DNA from 3 places in the Shumkonia mesophila genome. Region 1 is predicted to be linked to each of the others. Evidence: predicted binding sites of a transcription regulator. Region 1 holds the regulator's gene; each other region holds the start of a gene.

The links. Region 1 encodes LexA, which represses DNA repair genes until DNA is damaged. Its sites were predicted from a motif close to ATGTTCTANTTTGGTTC; they were not measured.
Region 2: ODR01_RS05905 (ImuA family protein) is a predicted target of LexA. The motif match lies at 2,756-2,772, and genes of this name have one in related genera.
Region 3: ODR01_RS12955 (adenosylcobalamin-dependent ribonucleoside-diphosphate reductase) is a predicted target of LexA. The motif match lies at 2,436-2,452, and genes of this name have one in related genera.

Annotation. Positions count from the first base shown of each region.
Region 1 covers NZ_JAOTID010000002.1:159,909-164,185, forward strand. The annotation lists gene ODR01_RS04230 (DUF3047 domain-containing protein) at 1-441, shown strand, start outside; gene ODR01_RS04235 (hypothetical protein) at 464-835, shown strand; gene ODR01_RS04240 (hypothetical protein) at 841-1,422, opposite strand; gene lexA (transcriptional repressor LexA) at 1,552-2,250, opposite strand; gene ODR01_RS04250 (molybdopterin molybdotransferase MoeA) at 2,552-3,748, opposite strand; gene moaC (cyclic pyranopterin monophosphate synthase MoaC) at 3,745-4,221, opposite strand; gene trpC (indole-3-glycerol phosphate synthase TrpC) at 4,226-4,277, opposite strand, start outside.
Region 2 covers NZ_JAOTID010000002.1:557,565-561,841, forward strand. The annotation lists gene ODR01_RS05895 (NAD(P)H-hydrate dehydratase) at 1-1,159, opposite strand, end outside; gene ODR01_RS05900 (D-amino acid dehydrogenase) at 1,318-2,586, shown strand; gene ODR01_RS05905 (ImuA family protein) at 2,810-3,619, shown strand; gene ODR01_RS05910 (Y-family DNA polymerase) at 3,507-4,277, shown strand, end outside.
Region 3 covers NZ_JAOTID010000007.1:26,453-30,729, forward strand. The annotation lists gene ODR01_RS12955 (adenosylcobalamin-dependent ribonucleoside-diphosphate reductase) at 1-2,295, opposite strand, end outside; gene ODR01_RS12960 (lysophospholipid acyltransferase family protein) at 2,575-3,297, opposite strand; gene ODR01_RS12965 (YdcF family protein) at 3,294-3,929, opposite strand; gene ODR01_RS12970 (cell division protein FtsX) at 3,994-4,277, opposite strand, start outside.

The DNA.
Region 1 (4,277 bases):
GAGCGGCGCATCGACCTTAAGAAAACGCCGCTGGTCGAATGGTCGTGGGGGATCGAGGGCGTGTTCCCCGACGGCGCCGACGAGGCCCGCAAGGAGGGCGACGACTACCCGGCCCGCCTCTATTTCGTCAGGAAGGGCGGCTTCAACCCGTTCGCCACCCGGGCCATCAACTACGTCTGGGCCAGCGCCAAGCCGGCCGGCGCCGACTGGCCCAACGCCTTTACCGCCAACGCCCATATCGTCGCCGTGCGATCAGGGCCGCCCAAGGCGCCGATGGGCTGGGTGACCGAGCGGCGCAACCTGCGCGACGATTTCAGGCGCTACCACGGCCTCGACATCGACGCCATCGACGCCGTGGCCATTATGACCGATTGCGACAACCGCGCCGCCACGGCCTCGGCCTGGTACGGCGGCGTGCGCTTCCTGCCCGAGGAGGGGTAGGGTACGAAACGAGGAGGATGCCATGACGGATGCCCGCCACCTTTTGCGCCCCGCCATCGCCCGCATCTGGCGCGGCCGCACCGAGGCGGCCAAGGCCGACGCCTACGCGGCGTATCTCTATGAGGAGGGCGTCAAGCCGCTGGCCGGGAAGGCGCTGGGCGTGCAGATGTTCCGCGAGGACCGGCCCGGGGAAACGGAGTTCGTCACCATCTCCTATTGGGAGAGCGTCGAGGCCATGTCGCGCTTCGCCGGGCCGGACCCCCGGCGCATCCATCACCTTAAGCGCGACGCCGAGTTTCTGATCGAACTGCCGGAAGGCGTGCAGGTCCTCGATATCGTGACGGTGTTGGGGCGAACGGGGGACAACCAGCAGGATCCAAGCCCCCTCGCGTAAACCCGTTACTTGTAGGATGTAAACTCGACTGACTTAAGCAACCGCTCTCCCATCGCCCTGAACTGCGGAAATTCAACGCCGGAAGGTCCCTTCCTGGAGAATTCGACGAAGATGCCGACTGATGGATTTCCCGGGTGGATGCAATTCATTCCATAGTACTCGATCATAGTAAACGCGCCTCCGCGTTTAGCCGCGAAGTCTTTAGCCGCGGATTCATGTTTGACGCAGGTTTCTGATCGCTCGGCATACCACTGTTCATCATTCCTGATGACTTCGAACGTTCCTGTTTTCGGTTCGTTGGCACGTCCGGATTTCACGAAGTTTAAAAATCCCTCCGGTACATCAAATGCGGGAACGTTGTAGGTGCCGATGGCCGTTATCAGGGTTTCATTCGGCGAATTTCCGCGCGCGCCAAGCATTACTTGGTAGGTCGACTGAACGAGTACGGTCCACGACCTGCCTTCGGGAACAGCGAACGAAATACCAAGTTGCGTGATCCTGGTGCCGCCGGCGACCTGCGGCCCTTGAGGCACAGCCACGCACGCACTTATCGTTAACAGCAGGAAGCCGACGACGATTCTTCTCATGGCAACTCCCCCACGCCATGCCAAGCGCACGTTAAGGTAGAGCGACAACCGCCATTTTACCAGGGGATCGTATCCGATGCCCTCCGTGCGGAGGCACAACCCGCATTCCCATGACGCGATCGACGGCCGTTAGTACTTGCGAATCAGTCCCACCAGTTTGCCCTGCACCTGGACCTGGTCGGGGCCGAAGATGCGGGTTTCGTATTTCTTGTTGGCGGGCTCCAGCGCGATGGAATCGCCGCGCCGGCGCAGGCGTTTCAGCGTCACCTCGGTATTCTCGACCAGGGCGACGACGATGGTGCCGTTGTCGGCGGTTTCGCAGCGCTGGATGACCACGGTGTCGCCGTCCTCGATGCCGGCGTCGATCATCGAATCGCCATCGACGCTGAGCGCGTAATGCTCGCCGGTGCCGAGCAGGGAAGCCGGCACGTCGATGGAGGCCGTGTTGTCGCGCATCGCCTCGATGGGCGTGCCGGCGGCGATCAGGCCATAGAGCGGCAGTTCCACGGCCCCGGCCTCGGGCCGGGCGGCGCGGGCGGTCGAGGGCTTGAACTGGCCGCGGATGACCTTGGGGGCGAAGGCGCCGCGCGAGGCGCCATTGGGGGCCTCGGCGTTTTCCGGCAGCTTGAGGACTTCGAGCGCGCGGGCGCGGTGCGGCAGGTGGCGGATGAAGCCGCGCTCCTCGAGCCCGGTGATCAGCCGGTGGATGCCGGATTTCGAGCGCAGGCTCAAGGCCTCCTTCATCTCCTCGAAGGAGGGCGAGACGCCTTTGCTCTTCAGGTGATCGTTGATGTAGACGAGGAGTTCGTACTGCTTGCGGGTCAGCATGGTGTCACTCCGGGCCGCCACCCAGTTTCGCGGCGTGGCGGCGGTGCTGCGATGCGTTCGACCCGGGGGCCCTCCGCCGCCGTCGCACGTCTGGCGTCACCCCGAAACCGGCACCACAAAATGTGGAACAAAAGCAAAACGTCGGCACATGTTCTAGTTTAGTTCTCGTGCCGGGTCAAGCGGCAATTTGGTGACGGGAGGCAGGGGTATTTCGGGGGTATTTTAGGGACACCATACTTAATTCCAGCGAACCGAAGCAAGGCAGCCGACGGCGGGAATTAAGTATGGTGTCCCCAAAATACTAGAGGGGAACGATCTCCACCCGTTCGCCGGCCCGGGCGGGCGGCGCATGGGGCGGGCGGACCACCAGGCAGTCGGCGTCGGCGAAGCGGGCCATCAGCGCGCTGTCCTGGGCCTCGAAGGGGGTGGCGACGGGCTCGCCGTCCTCGCCCACCGTCAGGCGGGAACGCAGATAGTCCTGGCGGAGGTCGTTGGCCGGCAGGTCGCGCCCGAGGCGGGCCATCGGCGCCGGTCCCCGGCGGTCGGGAAGTCCGAGCATGGCGTTCATGGCCGGGCGCAGGAACAGCAGCGAGGTGACGCCGACCGAGACCGGGTTGCCCGGCAGCCCCAGCACCGGCACGTCGCCGAGACGCCCGAAGATGAGCGGCTTGCCCGGCCGCATGGCGACCCGATAGAAGCCGAGGTCGAAGCCCTGGGCGGCCAGCGCCTGGCGCACCAGGTCGTGGTCGCCGACCGAGGCGCCGCCGATGGTGACCAGCAGGTCGGCGCCCCGGGCGCCTGCCAGCAGGGCGGCCAGCGATTCCTCGGTGTCGCGGGCGATGCCCAGCACCGCGGGAAGACCGCCGAAGGCGGTGACGTAGGCGGCCACCGCCAGGCTGTTGGAACCGACGATCTGGCCTTCGGCCAGCGGCTCGCCGGGCATCACCAGTTCGTCGCCGGTGGCGAGGATGGCGACGCGCGGCCGGCGGGCGACGGCGAGCCACGGCACGTTCATGGCGGCGGCGAGCCCGATGTCGCGCCCGGTCAGCCGGCGCCCGGCCTTGAGCATGACGTCGCCCCGCCGAAAATCCATGCCGGCGCGGCGGACCCAGCGGCCGGGCCTGGGCACCTCGCGGACGGTGACGGCGTCGCCCGCGGCCTCGGCGTCCTCCTGGATGACGATGGCGTCGGCGCCGGCCGGCATGACGGCGCCGGTGAAGATGCGCACGCACTGCCCCGCCCCGACGGCGCCGGCAAAGGGGTGGCCGGCCGCCGACTGGCCGATCCGGGTCAGCGTCGCCGGCACGGCGGTGGCGTCGGCGGCGCGCAGCGCATAGCCGTCCATGGCCGAGACGTCCAGCGGCGGGCTGTCGAGCTGCGCGGCGACGTCCCTGGCCAGGGCGCGGCCCAACGCCGCCTCGAGACCGACCGTCTCGACGGCGAGCGGCGCGAAACCGGAAACGACCTTGGCGACGGCTTCGGCGACGGAAAGCATCATGGGGCCTCGAAGGTGCCGGACTTGCCGCCGGCCTTGTGCACAAGGCGGATGTCGACGATGCGCATGGCGCGGTCCATCGACTTGCACATGTCATAGACGGTGAGCGCCGCCACGGCGACGGCGGTCAGCGCCTCCATCTCGACGCCGGTGCGCCCCGCGACGCGGCAGGTCGCCTCGATGTCGACGGCGTTGCGCCCGGCGTCGCAGGAAAGGCGCATCTCGACGGCATCCAGCCCCAGCGGGTGGCAGAGCGGGATGAGATCGGACGTGCGCTTGGCCCCCATGATGCCGGCCAGCTGGGCGACGCCGAGCACGTCGCCCTTCTTGACGCCGCCGGCCTGGATGCGGGCCAGCGTCTCGGGGGCCACGAGCACCGAGCCCTTGGCGGTGGCGGTGCGCTGGGTAACGGCCTTGGCCGAGACGTCGACCATGCGGGCGTCGCCCTTGTCGTCGAAATGGCTGAGCCCGGCCATGGCCTTACTCCTTCGCCGGGGCCGGGGCGCCGGCCAGCAGGGCGCGGGTCGCCGCC
Region 2 (4,277 bases), 400 kb from region 1:
CCCGTGTCAGCCGGTCGCCCTCCAGCTTGAACAGGCGGGCGAACTCGCCCTCGTGCGGGGTCAGCACGCAAGGGCCGCCGATCGCCTCGAACAGCGCCTTCGGCTTCCTGGCGAAAACGGTCAGAGCGTCGGCGTCCAATACCGTCGCCTTGCCGGCGGCCAGTGCCGCCAGCGCCCGGCGATGGGTGATTTCGTTGACGCCGGCGCCCGGCCCGACCAGCACGGCGTTACGCCGCGGGTCGGCAATGAACTCGCCGAAACCGCCACGACCGGCCAGCGGCTTCACCAGCGTGCCCGGCATGTCGGCGGCGTAGATGGGAAAGGCTTCCGGCGATGTCGCGATGGTTACCAGCCCGGCCCCGATGCGCCGGGCGCCGCGTGCCGCCAGCCGGGCGGCGCCGGTCATTTCGCTGCCCCCGGCGATGACGGCGTGGCCGCGGGTGTATTTGTTGCTCTCGAAATTCGGCCACGGGTAGCGCTCCAGCCACAGGCCCGGCGCGTTGAACGCGGTCTGGGGGGCGATGTCGGCAAGCACCGCCTCGGGGATGCCGATGTCGGCGACCACCAGGGCGCCGGCCAGATCCCGTCCGGGGCGCAGGAAGTGCCCTGGCTTGGCCCTGAAGAAGGTGACGGTGACGGTGGCCTGGGGGGCGGCGCCCATGACCTGGCCGGTGTTGCCGTGGACGCCGCTCGGCACGTCGACCGCCAGGCAGGCGAGGCAACGCTGGTTGATGGCCTCGATCACGGCCCTGGCCGGTCCATCGAGGGGGCGCGCCAGACCGGCCCCGAACAGGGCGTCGACGACCAGTTCGCAACCGTCGAGAAGCGCCGGGCCGTCGAGTGGCAAGACGTTGCCGGTCCAGCGCCTGGCATTGGCGGCGGCATCGCCCTTGAGCCTGGCCCGGTCGCCCAGCAGGGCAAGGCGCACCGGCCAGCCGGCTTCGCGCAGCAGGCGGGCGACGACGAATCCGTCGCCGCCGTTGTTGCCCGGACCGCACAGCACCACCGTCGGGCGCGGCGTCGGCCAGCGCTGGCGGATTTCGCGAAAGACGGCGGTTCCCGCCGCTTCCATGAGGGCAAGACCGGGCACGCCGGCGCGTGCGGCGGCGGCGTCCGCCTGGTACATTTCCTCGACGCTGAGCAGCGCGGTATCGGTCATGGCCTCCCGCTTCGCAGACGAATTTCCAAGTATCATAATGGGTTGGACGGGCCGTCGAAAGGTCACAGATGGGTCTAGGCGTTCCAGGCGGGCAAGGATTATAAGATCGCCGCCATGACTGCCTGTGAATTTTCCAAGACCAAAAAGAGGGCAATCCGATGAGAGTGTTGGTGTTGGGCGCCGGCGTGGTCGGCGTCACAACCGCCTATTGGCTGGCCAAGGCCGGCCATCAGGTCGTCGTGCTGGACCGCCAGTTGGGGCCGGGGCTGGAAACCAGTTTCGCCAACGGCGGCCAGATTTCGGCCAGCCATGCCGACCCGTGGGCCGGGCCGGCGACGCCGCTGAAGGCGCTCAAATGGCTGGGCCGCGAGGACGCGCCGCTGATCATCCGGCCGCGCCTCGATTTCGCGATGTTCGGCTGGTGCCTGCGCTTCCTCGCCAACTGCACGGCGGCGCGCAACCGCGTCAACACCGAGCGCATCCTCAGGGTCGCCGTCTACAGCCGCCAATGCCTGGCCCAGATCCGCGCCGACACCGGCATCGCGTACGACCAGGCCGAACGCGGCATCCTGCACGTCTATTCCGACGCCAAGGAATTCGAGGCGGCGGTACCCAAGGCCGCGCTGATGACCCGATACGGCTGCATCCGCGAGGTGCTGGACGTCGAGGGCTGTGTCGCCCGCGAACCGGCCCTGGCGGAATCCCGCCACAAACTGGTCGGCGGCACCTACAGCCCCGACGACGAAAGCGGCGACGCCTACAAGTTCACCGCCGGGCTGGCCGATATCTGCCGGGGCATGGGCGTGCAGTTTCGCTATGGCACCCAGGTGCGCCGGCTGATCGCCCATCGCAACCACCTCCTCGGCGTCGTCACCGACGGCGGCACGCTCAATGCCGACGACTACGACCTGTTCGTCCTGGCCATGGGCAGCTACACGCCGCTGCTGCTGAAGCCGCTGGGCGTAAGGCTGCCGGTCTATCCGGCCAAGGGCTATTCGGTGACCATCCCGACGGCGCCGGAAAATCCCGGTGGGGCGCCGCGGGTGGCGATCATCGACGACGAGCGCAAGATCGTCTATTCGCGTCTGGGCGACCGCCTGCGGGTAGCCGGCACCGCCGAGCTGACCGGCTATGACACCAGCTTGAGCGGCGCGCGCGCCCATTCCATCCTGACGGCGGCGATGGATCTCTTCCCCCGCTGCGGCGACGCCTCGCGGGCGGAATTCTGGGCCGGGCTCAGGCCGACCACGCCGGACAGCGTGCCGGTCATCGGCCGCACGCGCTTCGAGAACCTGCTGATCAACACCGGCCACGGCACGCTGGGCTGGACGATGTCCGCCGGGGCCGGCCGGCTGGTCGCCGATCTGGCCAGTGGCAAGGACCCGGACATCGATCTGGACGGCCTCGGCATCGACCGCTTCGCCTGAACCGCCTTTCCGGCCGATAAGGGCTTAATTTCGGGAACACCATGGCTTAATTTCGGGGACACCATATTTAATTCCGTAGTGAATTAAATATGGTGTCCCCGAAATTACCCCGAAATTACCTCTGTTCCCGAAATTACCTCGAGCTTGACGAAGCGTTTCCCCAGGATTAGAACATAACAGGAACATTTGGGGTGGTTCGTCAGGGTGGAGGCCTTGTCCCGTCATGTCCCGATCGAGCGCGTTCCATCAGGCCGATCCGGCCGTGCTGGAGAGCCTGCGCCGTCGCATCCGGGGGCTGGAAGGCGCCTTCTGCCGGGCTGACGGCGGTGGCGTCCTGGGGCTGGGGGCGCCGGCCCTCGACGAGGCCCTGCCCTGGGGCGGTCTGCCGCGCGCCGCCCTGCACGAGGTGCAGGCCGCCGACGGCGGGGCCGCCGCCGGCTTCTGCGCCGGCCTGCTGACCCGCCTGGCCGGCGGCACGGGAACGGTGCTGTGGTGCCGGCGCGGCTACGGGCGCCGCCTGTATGGCCCCGGCCTGACCGCCTTCGGTCTCGATCCGGCCCGCCTGATCGTGGTGCGCGGGCGCAACGCCACCGATGTGCTGTGGGTGATGGAGGAAGCCTTGCGCAGCGGCGCCCTGGCGGCGGTGCTGGGCGAGGCCGAGGGGTTGAGCGTGACGGCGGCCCGGCGGCTGCAATTGGCGGCCGAGGGCGGCGCCACGGCGGCCCTGCTGCTGCGGGGGCGAGACGACGAGGGGGCGAGCCCGGCGGTGACGCGCTGGCGGGTGGCCGCCGCCCCCGGCGCCAGGGCCGAGGGGCGGCCCGGCGTCGGCCGGCCGCGCTGGCGGGTCGATCTCATCAAATGCCGCAATGCGGCGGGGGCGGCGGCCGGCGGCCCCCGCTCCTGGCTTGTGGAATGGACCGATGGACCGGATGGAACGACGGCGGGTGGTTTCGCTGTGGTTGCCGACCTTCGCGACCGATCTTGTGCGGCGCCAGGCGGCGACGGCGCGGCCCTCCTCCGGCTGGCCGGCTGAGCCGCCGCTGGCGACGGTGGCGGCGGGGCGCGGCGGCCTGCGCATCGCCGCCGCCAATCGGGCGGCGTTGGCCGGCGGCGTCCGGCCGGGCCAGCCTTTGGCCGACGCCTATGCCGTACTTCCCGAACTGCGCGCCCTGCCCGCCGACTCCGCCGCCGAGGCCAAGGCGCTGGACGGACTGGCCGCCTGGTGCGGCCGCTATACGCCATGGACGGCGGTGGATGGCGAGGGCGGCAACCCCTGCTCCGGTGCCGGCGGGCTGTGGCTCGACGTCACCGGCTGCGCCCACCTGTTCGGTGGCGAGGCGGCGCTGCTGCAAGACCTCGTCGGTCGCCTGGAGGGGCTGGGCTTCGCCGCCCGCGCCGCCCTGGCCGACACCCCTGGCGCCGCCTGGGCGGTGGCCCGCTTCGGCGAACTCGACGGGAATGACTTGGCGGTAGTGCCGCCTGGCGGCCTGCGGGCAGCCCTGGCGCCGCTGCCGGTGGCGGCGCTTCGGCTCGACGGGGTGGCGGCGGAGGGCTTGCGCCGGGTCGGCCTGCGCCGGGTCGGCGACCTTATCGACCTGCCGCGGGCGCCGCTGGCCGCCCGTTTCGGCGAAGCGGCGTTGCGCCGCCTCGATCAGGCGCTGGGCCGCGTGGGGGAATCCCTGTCGCCGCGC
Region 3 (4,277 bases), on a different contig from region 1:
GCGCAGCATGCCCGAGGCGCCGCCGTGGCCGTCGCGGCCGTGGCCGGCCTCGTGGTCATCGCCGCCCATCGCCGCCACCCGGGGCTGGCGCTGGGCGTCGCCGTCGTCCCGCGCGCCCGGCCGCTTGAGGAAGCCGATGGCGATCATGTGACGCTCGATGACCTCGCCGATGGCGGCCAAAAGCGAGGGCACGTAGCGGCCGCCCATCCACTGGCCGCCGCGCGGGTCGAACACCGCCTTCAATTCCTCGACCACGAACGACACGTCGCCGCCGCGCCGGAACACCGCCGAGATCATGCGGGTCAGCGCCACTGTCCAGGCGTAGTGCTCCATGTTCTTGGAATTGATGAACACCTCGAAGGGGCGGCGCCGGCCGGTGTCGTCGAGCAGGTCGTTGAGCGTGATGTAGATGGCGTGGTCGCTTTCCGGCCACATCACCTTGTAGGTGGCCCCGGGCAGGGCGTCGGGCCGGTCGAGCGGCTTGAACAACTGGGCGATGGCCCCGGCGTCGCCCATGTCCTTGGGCTTGGCCGCCGCCGTCGGCGCCTCCAGCGGCAGTTCGGGCTGGCCGTCCCTGGCCTGGGCTTCCCTGCCCTTGTCCTTCTTGACCTCGAGCACCGCCCCGGTCACGTCGTTGGGGCGATAGGTGGTGCAGCCCTTGCAGCCCAGGTCGTAGGCCTGGAGATAGACATCCTTGAATGACTCGAACGGGATGTCCTCGGGGCAGTTGATGGTCTTGGAGATCGAACTGTCGATGTACTTCTGCACCGCCGCCTGCATGACCAGATGGTCGCGCGGGCTCAAGTGCTGCGAATCGATGAAGGCCTCCGTCAGCGCCGCGTTCTCGCCGAACATCAGGTGGAACAGGCGGAAGGCGTAGTCGCTGACCTCTTCCTCGCGCCGCGTGCCGTCGGGGTTCAGCACATGGCGGCTGTACTTGAAGCTGAACACCGGCTCCAGCCCCGAGGACACGTTGTCGGCGAACAGCGAGATGGTGCCGGTCGGCGCGATCGAGGTGATCAGCGCGTTGCGGATGCCGTGATCGGCGATGGCCGAGCGCACGTCGTCGTCGAGCCCGCGCACGCTTTCGCCGGCCAGGTACTTGCCGGCGTCGAACAGCGGGAAGGCGCCCTTCTCGCGCGCCAGCTCGGCCGAGGCCAGATAGGCGGCGCGCTGGATCGTCTTCATCCATTTTTCGGTCAGCGTCACCGCCTTGGCGCCGCCATAGCGCGCCCCGCACATGATCAGCGCGTCGGCCAGTCCGGTGACGCCGAGGCCGATGCGCCGCTTGCTCTTCGCCTCGTGGGCCTGTTCGGGCAGCGGAAAGCGCGACACCTCGATGACGTTGTCCATGGCGCGCACGGCGACGCGCACCAACTGATCGAGCGCCGCCTCGGGGATGGCCGCCTGCTCGGTGAACGGCGCCTCGACCAGGCGGGCCAGGTTGACCGAGCCCAGCAGGCAGGCGCCGTAGGGCGGCAGCGGCTGCTCGCCGCACGGATTGGTCGCCCGGATGGTCTCGCAGTAGGCGAGGTTGTTCAAGCGGTTGATGCGGTCGATGAAGATCACGCCGGGCTCGGCGTAGGCATAGGTCGCCCGCATGATCTTGTCCCACAGCTCGCGCGCCGGCAGGCTGCGATAGGTGGTGCCGTCGAACTTCAGCTCCCACGCCGCGTCTTCGCGCACCGCCCGCATGAAGGCGTCGGTGGCCAGCACCGACAGATTGAACATCCGCAAACGGCCGGGTTGGCGCTTGGCCTCGATGAAGGCCTCGATGTCGGGGTGGTCGCAGCGCATCACCGCCATCATGGCGCCGCGCCTGGAGCCGGCGCTCATGATGGTGCGGCACATGGCGTCCCACACGTCCATGAAGGACAGCGGACCCGAGGCGTCGGCGCCCACCCCCTTGACCGGCGCCCCCTTGGGCCGGATGGTCGAGAAGTCGTAGCCGATGCCGCCGCCCTGCTGCATGGTCAGCGCGGCTTCCTTCAGCGCGTCGAAGATGCCGCCCATGTCGTCGGGCACGGTGCCCATGACGAAGCAGTTAAACAGCGTGACGTGGCGCTTGGACCCGGCGCCCGAGACGATGCGCCCGGCCGGCAGGAAACGGAAATCGGCCAAGGCGTCGAAGAAGCGGGCCTCCCAAAGGGCCGGCTCCTTCTCGGGCGCGGCCAAGGCCTTGGCCACGCGGCGCCAGGTATCCTCGATGGTCTTGTCCACAGGATGGCCGTCGGCGCTCTTCAAGCGATACTTCATGTCCCAGATCTGCTGGGAGATGGGGGCTACCTGGGTCATGGCGATTCTCATTTCCGGCGGGGCCCGACAGCGGCGGCCCACCGCTGCGGGACCGCCCCGGCGTGCCGAGGGCTTAACTCAAGAAATTTAAAGGCTTTTCATAAGGAAATGTAAGGACGGAGAGGCTTCCCGTCAAGCCAATGTTCCTGTTACGTTTCCCCCAAGCTGTCCCCAAAGTGGCGGGACTTGAAGATGGCGGAACAGAAGGCCCGGCCGCGATTTACCCCCGCAGTTCACAGCCCGGACGGCAAATCTTTCCACCGCTCTGTCCACAGGCCTTCAGGCGGCCCGCCGGGCTTCGTGGATGAGCCGGTCGCCGGCGGTATCGAGGCGCCTTTCCAGTTCGCCGATGAAGGCCTTGCGATCGAGGCCGGGCGGGATCGCCGGCAGGAATTCCAGCACGATGGTGCCCGGCCGCTTCTGGAAACTGCGCCGGCCCCAGAACACGCCGGAATTGAGGGCCACCGGTACCACGGGGACCGAGACCTGGGAATAAAGCGCGGCGATGCCCGGGTGGAACGGAAGCTTTTCGCCGGGCGCCACGCGGGTGCCTTCGGGGAAGATGACGACGTGGCGGCCCTTGGCCAGGGCGGCCCGGGTGGCGCGCACCATCTGCTTCAGCGCCCCGGCCCCGCCCGCGCGGTCGACCGGAATGTGGCCGCAACGGGCGGCGCACCACCCCCACAGGGGAATCGACAGCAGCTCCTTCTTGATGACGTAGACCGGCCGGGGAAACAGCCACAGGAAGGCCATGGTATCCCACGCCGACTGGTGCTTGCTGGCCAGGATGGCCGGGCCGTCGGGCAGGTGCTCCCGGCCGCGGATCTCGTAATCGAGGCCGACGATGAGCTTGAGACCCCACCTGGCGAAATAGGTCCAGCCGGTGACGGCGCGTTCCATGACCCGCTCCGGCAACGGCAGCAGAAACACGGCGCCGAACAGGAAGACGGTCAGGCTGCCGAACAGAAAGACGTTGAACAGGATCGAACGGATGGCGGTCATGAGGACTCTTCGCTGGAGCGCCACTCGAGGGACTGGCGGGCGCGGACAAGGAGGTACTTGGTGTATTCGCGGGCGATCAGCGTGGCGGTTCCCGGCCACGCCCACCATTCCTGCTGCTTGACGTTGTCGGAAAACACCGGGTGGGGCACCACCGTCACGCCGGGCAGCGCGTGATGGAATTCCAGCAGGCTGCGCGGCATGTGGTAGCTGGCGGTGACCAGGCGGATCGAACGGATGCCGAAATAGCGCGCCCACGCCGCCGTCTCCTCGGCGTTGCCGACCGTGTTGGCGGCGTCGCCGATGCCGATGCGGCTTTCGGGGATGGCCGACGAACTGCGGGCCGTGTCCAGCAGGGTCTTGACGTCGACGCCGCGATAGACGCCGGAAACGAACAGCCGGCTGGCCAGGTTTCCCGACAGCAGGGCCAGGGCCTCGTCCAGCCGCCCCTGGCCGCCGGTCAGCACCACGATGGCGTCGGTCGGCGTCGTGCTGTCCTCGACGGCGTTGGGGATCTGCTCGACGAACCACAGCAGGCCGCCGCTCCAGCCGCCGACCGCCAGCGCCAGAAGGGCGACGAGCGGCACCGCCACGCGCCGGAACTTGCGGCGGCGATGCAGGCCGTGCGCGGTCATGGCGCCCACCCTGCCGCCGGGGGGCGGTCACGGAAGGGGGAAGGGAGGCGGCGGTGCGACATGGCTAAAGCATCGCGGCCAAGGTCTTCATGACGGTGACGCGCGCGGTCATCATGGCGATGGCGGAGGCCAGCAGGGGAATGGCGGCCAGCATGCCCCACTGCAGCGCCCCGAGGGAGGCCTTGGGCAGCAATTCGGCGTCGATGTGGGCCGCCAGGTAGCCGACGGCGAGCAGGGCCGGCAGCGCCAGGGAAAGGCCGATCAGGCCGCCGCGCAGCCCCAGGCTGAGGGCGCGCCAGGCGAACTGGCGGGCGACATAGGCGTCCTGGGCGCCGATGAGATGCAGCA